Regions from separate parts of the Stenotrophomonas sp. 3(2025) genome, predicted to be linked through region 1. Evidence: riboswitches for the same ligand, from Rfam matches in the RefSeq annotation. Region 1 holds a riboswitch; the other holds the start of a gene.

Region 1 (7,636 bases):
CCGGCCTGCCCGTGTACGCTGTCCAGGCTGACGGTTCCCTCGTTCGTGATTCGATACGGCTGAGCGGAGACCAGGTTGTCGCCATCGTTCATCCGCGTTGTGGTCACTCACGAAGAGCCCTGCAGAACATTGTCGCCCAACCTGCCTACCAGGGGCTCCGCGATAAGCTGGTGTTGGTAGTGCCCAATGGCCCGCACTGGGCCGGCGATAGCATCGCCGAATGGAATGGACTTCATCCTGAGCTGCCGATGAGCGTGATGTACATGGACAAGAGGTGGGCGGATTTCGACCGTCAGCAGACTCCGGTCTTTCACCTTGTTCGCGAGGGTCGGGTCATTGAAACTGGAACCGGTTGGCGAGGTGCGGGGGAAGAAGTTGCCCCAATCATTCGCGCTCTGCGCCTTGCCTCTGATTGATGGTTGCATTTGACAGCATCGTGCACCGCGCAGCGGTGCTGCCCTACACTCCGGCGATGCGCCCCGATTCCATCCTCACTCTCTCCTGTCCCGACCGCACCGGCATCGTCTACCGCGTGTCGGGCCTGTTGTTCGACCACGGCTGCAACATCCTCGACGCCCAGCAGTTCGGCGACGAGGAGAGCGGTCGCTTCTTCCTGCGCGTGCACTTCGACCGCGATGCGGGTCTGCCGCTGGACACCGTGCACGCCGCGATGGCCGCACTGGCCGCAGACTTCGGCATGGACTGGCAGCTGCATGATGGCCGCCGCCGGCCGCGCCTGCTGGTGCTGGTCAGCAAGCAGGGCCATTGCCTGAACGATCTGCTGTTCCGTGCGCACAGCGGCCAGTTGAAGGTGGACATCGCTGCGGTGGCCTCCAACCATGCCGACTTCGCAGCACTGGCAGCGTCCTACCAGGTGCCGTTCCACCACCTGCCGGTGAACGCCGACACGCGCGCGGCGCAGGAACAGCAGATCATCGATCTGGTCGAGCGCGAGCGCATCGACCTGGTGGTGCTGGCGCGCTACATGCAGATTCTCTCGCCCACGCTGTGCCGTGCGCTGGCGGGCAGGGCGATCAACATCCACCACAGTTTCCTGCCCAGCTTCAAGGGCGCGCAGCCGTACCACCAGGCGCACGCGCGCGGGGTCAAGATCATCGGCGCCACCGCGCACTACGTCACCGAAGACCTGGACGAAGGCCCGATCATCGAACAGGACGTGGCCCGCGTGGACCACGCGATGACCCCGCGCGAACTGGTACGGCTGGGCAGCGATACCGAATCGCAGGTGTTGGCGCGGGCGGTGCGCCGGCACGTGGAGCACCGCATCCTGCTCAACGGGCACCGCACGGTGGTGTTCAGGTAACGGCCGCGTCGCCCGCTCGCCGGGCATGGCCCGGCGCTACCAGGATCGGACGACGGGTAGCGCCGGGCCATGCCCGGCGGAAGCGGGTCAGAGGATCGCGATCCTCGCCTTCGCCAGGGCTTCGCGCACCATGCCGTCATTGGCCTCGGTCACCGGCCGGGTCAGCTCCCACAGGAATTTCACCCGGAAACCCGACTTCACCGCGTCCTGCGCGCTCCACAGCACGCAGTAGTCGCGGGCCAGCCCGCACAGGTGCACCTCGCGGATGCCGCGTTCGTGCAGCCAGCCGGCCAGCCCGGTGGCCGGGCGCGTGCCGTCGGGGCCGTGGTTCTCGCGGAAGGCACTGTAGGAATCCACCTGCTGGCGGCTGCCCTTGCGCAGGATCAGGTCGGCCACGGTCCAGTCCACGCCGGGGTGCAGGGCGGCGCCGGTGCTGCCCTGCACGCAGTGGTCCGGCCACAGGGTCTGTGGCTGTGCATGCAGCAGGATGGCTTCAAAAGGCAGGTGGCCCGGGTGCTGGCTGGCGAACGAGGCGTGGTTGGCCGGGTGCCAGTCCTGGGTGGCCACCACGGTGCGGTAGCGGCGCTCGGCCAACAGCGCGTTGATCGGTGCCACCAGCGCATCGCCCTGTTCGCAGGCGAGGGCGCCACCGGGCATGAAGTCCGGCTGCAGGTCGATCACCAGCAGGGCGACATCAGCGGGCAGGGTGGTCATGGCAGGTCCGGTACAACGCAGGAGGGGCGACCAGCGTGGCCGCCCCTCGCGTGCACGTCAATCGCCGCTGGCGTCGTCGTTGTCCTGCCCGTAATACAGCAGACCGATCCTGATGCGCTCGCGGCCGTTCTCGCGACGATGACGGTTGGCATCGCGCAGCGAGTAGACGCAGCCGCAGTATTCCTGCTGGTAGAACTGCTCGCGCTTGCTGATCTCGATCATGCGGCTGGCACCGCCGCCCTTGCGCCAGTTGTAGTCCCAGTACTGCAGGCCTTCGTAGCGCGAGGCGGCGCGAATACCACAGTCGTTGATCTGTGCCATGTTCTTCCAGCGCGAGATGCCCAGCGAAGAGCTGATGGTGTCGTAGCCATGCTCGTGCGCGTACAGCGCGGTGCGCTCGAAACGCATGTCGAAGCACATGGTGCAGCGGATGCCACGCTCGGGTTCGTTCTCCATGCCACGTGCACGGCTGAACCAGTTGTCGGTGTCGTAGTCGCAGTCGATGAAGGGGATGCCGTGCTGTTCGGCGAAGCGAATGTTCTCCTGCTTGCGCAGCTCGTATTCCTTCACCGGATGGATGTTGGGGTTGTAGAAGAAGATCGCGTAGTCGATCCCGGAGGCAGTGATCGCCTCCATCACCTCACCCGAGCAGGGCGCACAGCATGAGTGCAGCAACAGGCGCTGGCCGTTGTCGGGAAGGGTCAGGGTGGGGCGTTGGAGCTCGGTCATCGTCGGGTGCATCTGGGCGTTGGCAGCAGGTCTGGACGGAAACCGTGAACAGGACGCGCGCGGCCACATCGCCTGCACGCGCAGGACGACGACGGCCCCGGCAACCTCCCCGCGGAGATTCCAGGTCGAGTCAGGGGGACGGTCGTGTCCCCCGGCCGGGGCCGGTATTCGGGCTGATGGACACGGGCCGGCTGGCCCACCTACTACCTGCCGCTTCCCAGGCGCGAGCCCAGTGCTGTTGGCAGGATTCGTTTCCATTCACCGCTGCGGGGCAGCTCCGGAATGGGCGCGCAAGGCGCCTTCACCGGATTCCCGTTTAAATCCCTGCCGCCATCGATGCCACGGCAGGGATACCTTCGACGTGCTCACGGTGGACGCGTTGGCGGCAATGGTCAAGGGTCGATGAAAACGCAGGGCTGTGGCGCGTTTCTCAGGCTGTGAGAGTGCCTCTTGCCATACTGGGCACCGACAGACGGGAGGTGGCTCGTGGCGGCGAAGTACTGCGATCTGGTCATGAAAGGCGGCATCACCAGCGGCATCGTGTATCCCAACGCGGTGCTCGCATTGGCTCGCGAATACCGTTTCAAGAGCATCGGCGGCACTTCGGCCGGTGCGATCGCCGCAGCCGTGGCGGCCGCGGCGGCGTACGGCGACCGGCGCCAGCAACGGGGCGAACAGCTGCCTGGCGACGCCGGCTATGGCGGTCTGTCGGCAGTGTCGGCGCAGCTGTCGCGGCGCGGATTCATCTACAGCCTGTTCCAGCCCGCCGCCGGCGCGCGCGCGGCATATCGACTGCTGGTGGTGCTGACCGGCAACGCCGGCTGGCCACGCAAGCTGCTGTGCCTGGCCATCGCGGTGTTCCAGATCGCGCCGTTGGAAGTGCTGGTGTCGCTGGCACTGCTGCTCGGCCTGGGCTGGTGGGGTGGTGGCTGGAGCGGCGTGGCCGCGACCCTGCTGCCGTCGCTGCTGTGTGCCTACGGCGCGGGCGTGGCCGCCGCTGCGCTGCGCGTGGCCCGGGTGGCGCGGCGCAACCTGCTGGGCCTGTGCAGCGGGCTTAGCCGCAGTGCAGGCAGGCCGGCGCTGACCGAGTGGCTGCATGAAAGCCTGCAGCAGCTGTCGGGCAAGCCGATGGATGCACCGCTGACCTTCGCCGACCTGCACGACGCGCCGCGCTATGCAGGCGAACCGGACAGCCCGCATGCGATCACCCTGCAGATGATCACCACCTGCGTATCGCACAACGAACCACGCACGCTGCCGTTGGGCGGGGCGCAGTTCTGGTTCCTGCGCGAGGAGTTCGAGCAGCTGTTCCCGGCCAGTGTGGTGCAGTGGATGGTCGACCGCGCCGGACCACCGCGCGAGGTTGAAGGCCGCAACTACTTCCATCTGCCGCAGGGTGCGTCGCTGCCGGTACTGGTGGCCACGCGCATGAGCCTCAGCTTCCCGCTGCTGATCAGCGCGGTGCCGCTGCATGAGCCCTCGCGTCGCGAACGTCGCTGCGAGCCGACGTCGACGGCGGCAGATGAGGGCGGGCAGAACGTGGCCGACAGCATGGAAGGGCTGACCAGCGCGGGCCAGGCCTGCGGTCCGGTGATCACCGCGTTCCGGGTGTGCTGGTTCTCCGATGGCGGGATCAGCAGCAACTTCCCGATTCACCTGTTCGATGCCGCACTGCCGCGCTGGCCGACCTTCGCCATCAACCTGGTCTATCCGCAACGTCCCGAGCCGGTGGTGCGCGAGAGCGACAGCCGACAGACGCTGGAACGCGCGGTGTTCCTGCCTACCGAGAACCGGCATGGATGGCAGCGGCACTACCAGTCCATCGCCACGCCGCTGGCGGCCGGTGAGCTGGGCCGCTTCCTGTTCGCGGTGGTGGCCACCATGCAGAACTGGCGCGACCTGCTGCAGGCGCGTGCGCCTGGGTATCGCGACCGCATCGTGCATGTGAGCCTGCAGGGCGACGAGGGTGGCATGAACCTGGACATGCCACAGGAGGTGCTGACCCGCATCGCCGACAAGGGCAGCCTCGCCGGTGCACGCTTCTGTTCGTTCTCGTTCGAGAACCATTACTGGATCCGTTGGCGCAACCTGGCCTCGGCTTACCAGCGCTACACGCTGGAAATATCGCGCACCGATGATCCGGCGCAGCAGGTGCTGGCCTATCGCGCGGCCTATGCGATGGTGGCCACCGGCACGCCGCCACCGCCGTCGTACAAGCTGGGTTCGGAAGACAAGCGGCTGGCGTCGCAGCAGCTGTGGGGGCTGATGGTGGAACAGGGCCGCAGCTGGGATGACCTTGGCCCGGACCTTACCGACGGCTCGCCACGGCCGTTGCCGCAGATGAAGGTGACGCCGATCTATTGATCGCGGTGCGCTGCTGCGCTCGCCGGGCATGGTCCGGCCCTACCGTTGGCTATCGCCACGCCTCGACCACCGCATCGCCGCGCAATGGCGCATACAACGGCAAGGCCAATTCCTGCTTCACCCATCCCGGGTTGAGCGCGCGCAATCCCGCCAGGAATTCGCGGGCCAATGCGGTTTCACCCTCCGACATCGCCAGCCGCGCCGCGCGTGCCCACGTCCGGTCCCAGCCATGCGCCAGCGCCAGCGAGGTGGCCAGCGACGCACGTGCGCCGGCCACGTCGCCCTGTTCCCACTGCTGCTCGGCGCGGATGATCGCTTCATTTGAAAGCCGCATGTCGTACAGCTCGCGCAGGCGCGCCACGGCACGCGGATCGGCATCCACGCGCAGGTCGGTGTCCTGCCAGTCGCCGCCAGGCGTGCGCACCAACAGTGCCGCCGACCATTGCCCGCTACGTTGCCCACCCGCCGCTTGTCCCGCTTCCAGCGCTGCCAACAGGCGCGCGGCAAGCGCACCGTGGGTGGTCGTAAACGCGCGTTGCGTCGCCGCCAGCACGTCCGGCCCAGCCAGTCCATTGCCTTGCACGCTCACCTTGCCCTCGCCAACGGCACCGGCCCAATCGGCCCGCTGTGCAGTGGCGCCGGTGTACTGCGCATTGCCGCCTCGCGCACTGACCAGCCCGACCTGGCGCTCGGCGATGGTGGTGCCATCGAAGTCGCCATCCTCATCCAGCAACTGCTTGAGCACCTGTGCCGGCGTGCGACCTTCGGCCAGCAGCGCCAGCCCCTTCGAGCCGTAGGTCGGGTTGGTTTCGAACTGGCTGGCGACCGCGCCGACCTTCGCCTGCGCCCACGGCACGCCGACACCGCCGACGGCGAGATTGTGGGTGGCGACAGCCACCCCGCAGTCGCCGGCTTCGTTGCAGGCGGCAATGGAAAAGGTCGCCCATGCCGGCGCAGCGACAGCAGCGAGCAGCAAGGCCAGGCAGGGGCGCAGCATGAACATGGTCGTCTCCGGTGAAGGCGTTGAACTGGGATGCAACGGATGCGCGGAAGGTTTAGTAGATCCACGCCATGCGTGGATGAATCCCCATCGAAATCGAATATTTCGACAATTCGTCGAAGAGCATCCACGCATGGCGTGGATCTACCGTGTCGACCAAGGTCGACACCCACCAAAAGCAGGCCATGCCACCCCGCCATCCCACGGAATGCCCGCTGTTGCTTTTGCTGTTGCCTTGGATTGAAGCAGGTGCAGGGCGCAGCCCTGCCGGACCGCCCCCTACCGCCCCGGCAACTGGGTAAACGCGCGCTGCATGCAGTCCTCGCGCGGGCACACCCGGCAGCCCGGCCCGATCGACACCGAGTTGCCCGGGCTCTGCACGTCCAGCCCCAGTGAATACACCAGCCGATCCGCATGCTGCAGGTCACACCCCAGTGCCACCGCGAAGGTCTTGCGTGGCTGGCCGTGGCCGACCGGGCCGCTGCTGACCTGCCGTGCCAGCCAGAAATGGCGGCGGCCATCGGGCATGCGCGCGGTCTGGGTGAGGATGCGTCCGGGCTGGTTGAACGCCTCATAGACGATCCACAAAGGGCAGGAACCGCCCACCTGCGAGAAGTGGAAATCGGTGGCCGAGTGGCGCTTGGACACGTTGCCGGCGCGGTCCACGCGGATGAAGAAGAACGGCAGCCCCGGCGCACTGCGGCGTGCCAGCGTACTCAATCGATGGCAGACCGCCTCGAATCCCACACCGAACTGATGCGCCAGCAGCTCGATGTCATAACCGCTGGCCTCGGCCGCGCGCAGGAAACGCATGTACGGCATCACCAGCGCACCGGCGAAATAGTTGGACAGGCCGATACGCGCCTGTGCGATGCGGGCCTCGTCGGTGAAGCCGGTGCGCGCGATCACCGCATCGATCTGCGGCAGGTAGCCGCGCAGCGCCAGCTCGACCGCCATCTGGAACGCCTGCTGCCCCGGCTCCAGGTAGTCGGGCAGCCACAGCGTACGGCTGCCGGCATCGTACTGGCGCTTCTCGCGCCCGGCCTGCAGCGCAGCCACTTCCACCAGCACCCCGTGACGGTCGGCCAGCAGCTGGCGCAGCCGTGGCGCCACGTGTCCCGGCGCCAGCCCCCATTCGGCGAACAACTGCTCGGCCAGTTCGTCCAGCTCGGGGATGTGGTTGTGCATGCGGTTGAAGAACTCGCGCACCTGGTCGCCGGCCGGCAACGTGCTGCCCGCGCCCGGCTCGCCCAACTGGAACTCCAGCGCGGCGGCATGCTCGCGCAATGCCAGGTGGCGGCGATGCAGGTCCAGCAGCGCGCGGCTGACCTGCGGCAGGTTGCCGGCCAGCGCGCGCAGTTCGGTGGCGCTGACGTCGGCCAGGCCCAGATCGCGCAGGGTCTCGCCCAGCGACTCCTGCAGCGCGGCGGGCTCATCGTCGTCGAACAGGGCGGAAACATCGCCCAACACCTCGCCCAGCTTCTTCTGCACCGCAGGCGTCAGCG
Region 2 (7,636 bases), on a different contig from region 1:
CACCTTCGGTTGAACCGGGAGCACACGATGAAACTCTCCTTTGAACAGGGCATTGCCGCCGGCGTCGCCGGCCTGGTCGCCACCGCGCTGGTCGCGGGTGTGCTGCTGGTGGACCACAGCGCGATCGCCGCCCCGGCCGAGCCCACCGCGCAGCGGCAGGCACTGCCTGCGCCCAGCGGCGATGCGGCCTTCCGCGATGACGCCAGCCACGCCAGCGTGGTCTTCGCCGGCGGTTGTTTCTGGGGCGTGCAGGGCGTGTTCCAGCACGTAAAAGGGGTGAGCAACGCGGTGTCCGGTTACATCGGAGGCAGTGCCGCCGACGCCCGCTATGAACGCGTCAGCAGTGGCCGCACCGGCCACGCCGAAGCGGTGAAGGTGGACTACGACCCGCGCCAGGTCAGCTATGGGCAGTTGATGCAGGTGTTCTTCTCGGTGGTGCACGACCCGACCCAGCTCAACCGCCAGGGGCCCGATCATGGCAGCCAGTACCGCTCGGCTATCTACGTCGAAGACGCGCGCCAGCAGGCGGCAAGCCGTGCGTACATCGGCCAGCTCGGCCAGGCGGGCAGCTACCGCGCGCCGATCGTGACCCAGGTGAGCAGCGGCCAGCGCTTCTACCCGGCCGAGAGTTACCACCAGAACTACATGAGCAACTACCCGCAGGCCGCGTACATCCGCTACTACGACGCGCCCAAGCTGACCGCGCTGGGCAAGCAGTTCCCGGCGTTGTACCGCCGCGATCCCGCGTTGGTGCCGATGCGCTGACACCCCATGGTGGTGCCGGCCGCTGGCCGCCACCACGGCATGAAAAAGACGCACGGCCACAGGGCCGTGCGCTTGGGAAGTATCGGCCCGGCTCCGATCAGGCCCGGCCGACAACGACATGCTAGGCTCGTCAGCATCATGGGTACAGAACCAGATGCGGGCCGGGTCGATGGATACAGAAGACACCACCACGATGATTCCTCCCCGCTACCAGCGGCTGTCGGACGAGCTGGCTGAAGCCATCCACGGCGGGCGCCTGCCGGTCGGCAGCCGGCTGCCGTCGCTGCGGCAGATGGCATCACAGCGCCAGCTCAGCCTGAACACCGTGATCGCGGCCTACCGTCAGCTGGAAGACGCCGGTCTGGTCATTCCGCGGCCCAAGGCCGGCTTCGAAGTCGCGCCGCGACTGTCGGTTCCGCAGCGCTCGCTGCGCGATGCGCCGTCCGCGCCCACCGCCCCGCTGCAGCAGGTGCTGATGGCGCGGGTGCTGGAAGCGCAGCGGCGCCCCGGCGTGATCGACCTCGCCTTTGCCGGCCCGCGCGGGCGCCAGTTCTACCCGGGTGCGCAGCTGGCCCGGCACACCGCGCAGGTACTTCGCCATGGCCAGCAGACCGTGGAGACCTACGCCCGTCCCAATGGTTCGCCACGCCTGCTGGCGCAGATCGTGCGGCGTGGCCCGCGGATGGGCCTGCATACCCACCCCGAACGCCTGCTGCTGACCCATGGTGCGATGGAAGCACTGCAACTGGCACTGCGCGCGGTCACCCGGCCCGGCGATGCGGTGGGAATCGAAGCGCCCTCGTACTTCAACCTGTATCCGCTGCTGACCACGCTGGGCCTGCAGCCGATCGAACTGCCCACCCATCCGCAGCGCGGCCTGGACGTGGATGCGCTGGAAGCACTGCTGCAGCACACCCCTCTTGCGGCGCTGGTGGTGATGCCGACCGTGCACAACCCGCTGGGCTGCACGATGCCGATCGCCGACAAGCAGCGCCTGGCCGAACTGGTCAACGCACGCCAGCTGCCGCTGATCGAAGACGCGGTGTATGCCGAACTGCAGTTCAGCGAGCCGCCGGCGCCGTTGCTGAAGGCGTTCGACCGCGACGGTTGGGTGATGGTGGTCGGTGGATTCTCGAAGACGCTGGCACCGGACTACCGCATCGGCTGGCTCGATGGCGGCCGCTTCGCCGAACGCATCGCGCTGCTCAAATTCCAGTCCACCGGCGGCGAACCGCAGCTGCTCGGTGATGCGGTGGCGGCCTACCTGGAAGCCGGCAGCTACGAGCACCACCTGCATCGCATGCGCCGGTTGTACCGCGAACAGGTCGGTCGCCTGCGGCAGCTGGTGGCCGAACATTTCCCGGCCGGCACCTGCGCCACCGAGCCGCAGGGAGGATTCCTGCTGTGGCTGGAGCTGCCTGGCGTAGACACCCGGGAGCTGTTCGAGCGCGCATTGGCAGAGGACATCGTGTTCATGCCGGGCCAGGTGTATTCGCGTGGCGCGCGCTACCGGCATTGCCTGCGGTTGTCGTGCTGCCAGACCCTGGACGCGCGCTTCATCGCTGCGGTGGAACGGTTGGGTGCGATCGCACGGGAGCTGGTGGCGCGCTGATTGATCGGTAGCGCCGGGCCATGCCCGGCGAGCGCACCGCGTGGCGGCCAGAAAATCCGCCGGGCATGGCCCGGCGCTACCATCACGCGCTGTGCAGATACGCGCTCAACGCTTCTCCATCGGCGCCCGGCAGATGCGGCAGCCGGCCCCAGCAGGGCATCGGCAGACGCTGCTGCAAGGTCGCGAAATTCTCATCCTGGCGCTGCATCGACGGATCGATGTGGTTGCCGATCCAGCCCAGGCACTCCACGCCACTGGCCTGCAGCGCGTGTGCGGTCAACCGCGCATGGTTGACGCAGCCCAGGCGCATGCCGACCACCAGCACCACCGGCAGCCGCAGCGCACGTACCAGGTCAAGCTGGTCCAGCTGCGCCGACAACGGCGCCAGCCAGCCGCCCACGCCTTCGACCACCACCACGTCGGCCTGTGCGCGCAGGCGTTCGAAGGCCGCCACGATCGGGGCCAGTTCGATGCGCACGCCATCTTCTGCGGCCGCCAGTTCGGGCGCCAACGGCTGGCGCAATGCGTAGGGGTTCAGATCGGCGTAGTCAGGCACCGGCAGGCTGGCGGCCTGCAATGCCAGCGCGTCGTCGTTGCGCAGCCCCTGCCCCGCGTCATGGCTGCCGCTGGCCACCGGCTTCATGCCCACCGCGCGCAGGCCGCGCCGGCGCAGCGCGTGCAGCAGCGCGGTACTGGCGGCGGTCTTGCCGATCTCGGTATCGGTACCGGTGACGAACAGGGCCGTCGGCAACGTGGCAGGCAGGGACATCACAGGCTCCAGCAGGGCAGCAGAGCCCCCATTATCGCTGGCCCGGCACGCTTGCTAGACTGCGGCCATGTTCGCCAACGCCTCGCTCACCGGCAGCAAGCCGGAACAATACGCCCAGCTGCTGGAACAGGCCCGTGGCCTGGTCTACGGCGAGTCCGACCGCATCGCCAATGCGGCCAACCTCGCTGCACTGGTCTACCACGCCCTGCCCGACCTGAACTGGGTGGGCTTCTACCTGTATGACGGCAAGGAACTGGTGGTCGGTCCGTTCCAGGGCCTGCCGGCCTGCGTACGCATTCCGCTGGACAAGGGCGTGTGCGGTGCGGCCGCCAGCCAGCGCGTCACCCAGCGGATCGAAGATGTGGACGCCTTCCCCGGCCATATCGCCTGCGACGCCGCATCGCGCTCGGAACTGGTGGTGCCGTTGCTCCGCGGTGGGGAGCTGATCGGTGTGTTCGATATCGACAGCCCGGTCGTCGGCCGCTTCGATGCCGAGGACCAGGCCGGCCTGGAAGCCATCGCCGAGGTGTTCGTCGGGGCGTTGGCGTGAGCGCGGTCAAGCTGCGCAACATCGGCCCGAAGAGTGCGGCATGGCTGCGGCAGGTGGGCCTGCGCAGCCGTGAGGACCTGGTTGCCACCGGTGCCGTCGGTGCCTTCGTCAAGGTCAAGCGTGCCGGCTTCAAGCCCAGCCTCAACCTGCTGTATTCGCTGGAAGGTGCGCTGCTGGACTGCCACTGGCAGGAATTGAGCGAACCGCAGCGTACGGCGCTGGTGCAGGACTACGAAGCACGAATCGCCGTGCATCCGCTGAAGGCGGCAGGTCCGGCCTCGGGCCCGGTGCATGAGCAGCGCTTCGACGCCGAGGATGATGGCGAAGAAAGCGCGGCCGAAAGCGCCGACGAGGATTGAGGCCTCCGCGTTGCTGGGAATGCCGGCCAGCGGCCGGCACCACCACCGTGATGCGCGATCGGTAGCGCCGGGCCATGCCCGGCGAGCGCGTAGCGCGGGTGATGTGGAATCCCCCGGGCATGGCCCGGCGCTACCGGATTCGTCAGGGTTGCTGCAGCTCCAGCAGCTCGCCCACCAGCCCCGCTTCACCGCGCTCGACCCACACGCGCAGGCGCGTGCCGTGGTCGATGCGCAGCGCCCAGCACAGCGACATCGGCAGGCCGCACACCAGCGACAGCACCATGCGCAGCGGGCCGCCGTGGCTGACCACGACCGTCGGTGGCGGGTCGTCGTCATCCAGCAGGCGATCCAGCGCGCGTGCGATGCGCCGTTCGAAGTGGCCCCAGCTTTCGCCATGCGGCGGCGGAAACGCGTGCGGATCGGCGTGGAACGCGGCCAACGCCTTTTCCGGCAGATCGAACAATGACTGGCCATCCCAGTCACCGAAATCCAGCTCTTCCCACTCCTCGTCGGCCTCAACATCCAGCGCGCGCGGTGTGGCCAGTGCCATCGCCGTATGCAGCGAGCGCAGGCGCGGCGAACTGATCACCCGTTCCCACGACTGCCCGGCATAGGCATCGACCAGCTCCTGCGGCAGGCGGGCCAGCTGCGGCGGATCGCTGCGGCCATCGAGGAACTCATCACGACCGTTGCCGGCATGGCGGACCAGGTCGAGGATCATGCGCGTGCCCAGTCAGGGCGGCGCGGGAACAGCGGAAAACAGACGGACATCGGCAACGGCACCACGATAATTCGAGCTGCATTCTAGGCGCTGGCGCAGGTCTGCTGCACCGTGCAGGTGCATCCGCGCCTCGCCAGTAGCGCAGGTTCACTGCTACGGGCCGGCCGCGATGCCGTAGACTGCGCGCACTTCCAGGTGACCTGCGGCCCTGCCGGCAGGTTGAAACGGGAAGCCGGTGACGCGTGACAACACGCCATGCCGGCGCTGCCCCCGCAACGGTAAGCACGTCAGTTCCAGGCAACCCGCCACTGTGCCGCAGGCATGGGAAGGCGCCTGGACGGTGGCCTCGGGCCACCCGGCGGCGAGCCCGGAGACCGGCCCGGAAGCCTCAGGTCGCGATGCGGTGGGCATGGCGCTGGTTGTCTGCGGCGATGGCTGCGGCATCGGCGCGTGCCTGCCTGTTGTGACTCCTCCCCTTCGCTGCGCGGGCGTGCGCGGCACCTGGAGTCCCCCGATGAAACTGCAGTCCCGAATGCTGTCCCTGGCCGTGCTGGCCGCGCTTCCTGCCTTGGCCCTGGCCGATGATGGTGCCGCCGACCTCGACCAGGTGCTGGTCACCGCCACCCGCACGCCGATCGCCCTGCAGGACAGCATTGCGCCTGCGCAGGTGATCGACCGCGCGCAGATCGAATCCAGCCAGGCCACCTCCCTGCAGGAACTGCTGCGGGGCCGCGCCGGCATCAACCTGACCAACGCCGGTGGCCTGGGCAAGCAGAGCTCGCTGTTCCTGCGTGGCACCAATTCCTCGCACACCGTGGTGCTGGTCGATGGCGTGCGCATCAACAGCGCCGACCTCGGCCTGGCGATGTACCAGGATCTGCCGCTGGCACAGATCGAGCGCGTGGAAATCGTGCGCGGCCCGCAGTCCAGCCTGTACGGTGCCGACGCCATCGGCGGCGTGATCCAGATCTTCACCCGCCGCAACCAGGGTGATTTCGCTCCGCACTTCCAGCTGGGCGGCGGCAGCAATGGCCTGCGTGAAGCCAGCGGTGGCATCGGTGGCGGCACCGAACGCGGCTGGTTCGGTGCCGACATCGCCTACCAGCATTCGGATGGCATCGATGCCTGCCGCGGTTCGGCCACGCTGTTTACCGGCTGCTTCGCCGATGAACCCGACCGCGATGGCTACCGCAACCTGTCCAAGAGCCTGCGCGGTGGTTACAACCTGAGCGACCAGTGGACCGTGGAAGGCAGCGCCCTGCGTGCCGACGGCAAGAACCACTACGACGGCTACTACAACTACTCCGAGACCCGCCAGCAGGTGCTGGCCGGCAAGGTGCGCTACACCCCGTCCGAACAGTTGACGCTGACCGCCAACGTCGGCCGCAGCGACAACGAGTCCGACAACTTCGGTGATTTCGGTGCACGCGGCAGCGCACAGACGCACCGCGACAGCGCTTCGCTGCAGGCCGACATCGGTGTTGCCGAAGGCCAGCTGCTCAGCACCGGCGTGGACTGGAGCGAGGACAACCTGGATGGCAGCAGCGCCGGTTACCTGGTCGACAGCCGTCGCAACACCGGCGTATTCCTGCAGTACCAGGCGCGCTTCGGCCGTCACCAGCTGCAGGCCAGCGCGCGCAATGATGACAACCAGCAGTTCGGCAACCATGCCACCGGCAGCCTCGGCTGGGCGATGGAGCTGGGCCACGGCCTGCGCGTCAACGCCAGCTACGGCACCGCGTTCAAGGCACCGACCTTCAGCGACCTGTACGACCCGTGGAGCGGCGTGCCGACGCTGGACCCGGAGAAGTCCAAGAGTGCCAACCTCGGCATCTCGCAGCAGGGCCAGGGCTGGCGCTGGGGCCTGGACGTGTACGAAACCCGCATCGATGACCTGATCACCTACGACGCGGCCACCTTCCGCATGCAGCAGGTCGAAAAGGCACGCATCCGCGGTGCGGAACTGACCGGCGGCGCCACCGTGGCCGGCTTCGACATCAACGCGCAGCTGAGTTTCACCGACCCGCGCAACCGCACCAACGGCAGCGCGCAGTTCGACAACTGGCTGGCACGCCGTGCGCAGCAGACCGCGCGCCTGGACATCGATCGCCGCTTCGGCGACTTCCGCACCGGCCTGACCGTACAGGGCGCGGGCAAGCGCTACGACGATGCCGCCAACGCGGTGAAGGTCGGCGGCTACGGCACGCTGGACCTGCGCGCCGAATACGCGCTGACCCCGGCATGGTCGGTGCTGGCGCGGGTGGCCAATGTGTTCGACCGCGAGTACGAAACCGTGGCGTGGTTCAACCAGCCAGGCCGCGAGTATCAGCTGAGCGTGCGTTACCAGCCCAGGTAAGCGGTAGCGCCGGGCCATGCCCGGCGTCGGGGCGCCAGATCGAAGGGCCGCCGGGCATGGCCCGGCGCTACCGGCAGGTCAGATCGCCGATACCGCAGCCAATCCCGGCAGTTCACGCAGGTCGTCGATTACCGCGACGGCCTGCGCGTTGTCCAGGTCCAGTCCTCGCGGATAGCCGTAGCGCACCAGCGCGATCGGCATGCCGGCGTCCTCGGCAGCACGATAGTCGGTGAGCGAATCGCCAACCATCAGGCACGCATCGACGGGCAATTCGAAGTGCGCGGCGATATGCCGCAACGGCTCACCACTGGGCTTGCGCTGAGGCAGCGAATCACCACCCAGCACCAGCGCAAAGGCATCGGCGATGCCCAGGTGCTGCAGCAACGGCGGCACCAGCGCGGCCGGCTTGTTGGTGCAGATGGCCAGCGGCACGTTCAACGCGCGCAACTGTGCCAGCGCGTCCACTACGCCAGCGAACAGCTGCGGGCTGCGCAGCAGGCATTG

Evidence for each region. Region 1 has a riboswitch for cobalamin ahead of ACUXVE_RS09720 (epoxyqueuosine reductase QueH). Riboswitches for the same ligand answer to the same signal wherever they lie in the genome.
Region 2: it holds a riboswitch for cobalamin, as region 1 does, so the genes downstream of both, btuB (TonB-dependent vitamin B12 receptor) here and ACUXVE_RS09720 (epoxyqueuosine reductase QueH) in region 1, are expected to answer to the same signal.

The regions. Positions count from the first base shown of each region.
Region 1 covers NZ_JBQOIF010000010.1:38,909-46,544, forward strand. The annotation lists gene ACUXVE_RS09705 (hypothetical protein) at 1-416, shown strand, start outside; gene purU (formyltetrahydrofolate deformylase) at 473-1,324, shown strand; gene pncA (bifunctional nicotinamidase/pyrazinamidase) at 1,412-2,038, opposite strand; gene ACUXVE_RS09720 (epoxyqueuosine reductase QueH) at 2,096-2,767, opposite strand; cobalamin riboswitch at 2,910-3,126, opposite strand; gene ACUXVE_RS09725 (patatin-like phospholipase family protein) at 3,254-5,131, shown strand; gene ACUXVE_RS09730 (DUF1028 domain-containing protein) at 5,181-6,134, opposite strand; gene ACUXVE_RS09735 (helix-turn-helix domain-containing protein) at 6,411-7,636, opposite strand, start outside.
Region 2 covers NZ_JBQOIF010000017.1:86,662-94,297, forward strand. The annotation lists gene ACUXVE_RS13880 (cytochrome c biogenesis protein DipZ) at 1-13, shown strand, start outside; gene msrA (peptide-methionine (S)-S-oxide reductase MsrA) at 28-765, shown strand; gene ACUXVE_RS13890 (aminotransferase-like domain-containing protein) at 935-2,377, shown strand; gene bioD (dethiobiotin synthase) at 2,460-3,146, opposite strand; gene ACUXVE_RS13900 (GAF domain-containing protein) at 3,214-3,696, shown strand; gene ACUXVE_RS13905 (TfoX/Sxy family protein) at 3,693-4,055, shown strand; gene ACUXVE_RS13910 (histidine phosphatase family protein) at 4,198-4,776, opposite strand; cobalamin riboswitch at 4,953-5,173, shown strand; gene btuB (TonB-dependent vitamin B12 receptor) at 5,291-7,132, shown strand; gene gph (phosphoglycolate phosphatase) at 7,211-7,636, opposite strand, start outside.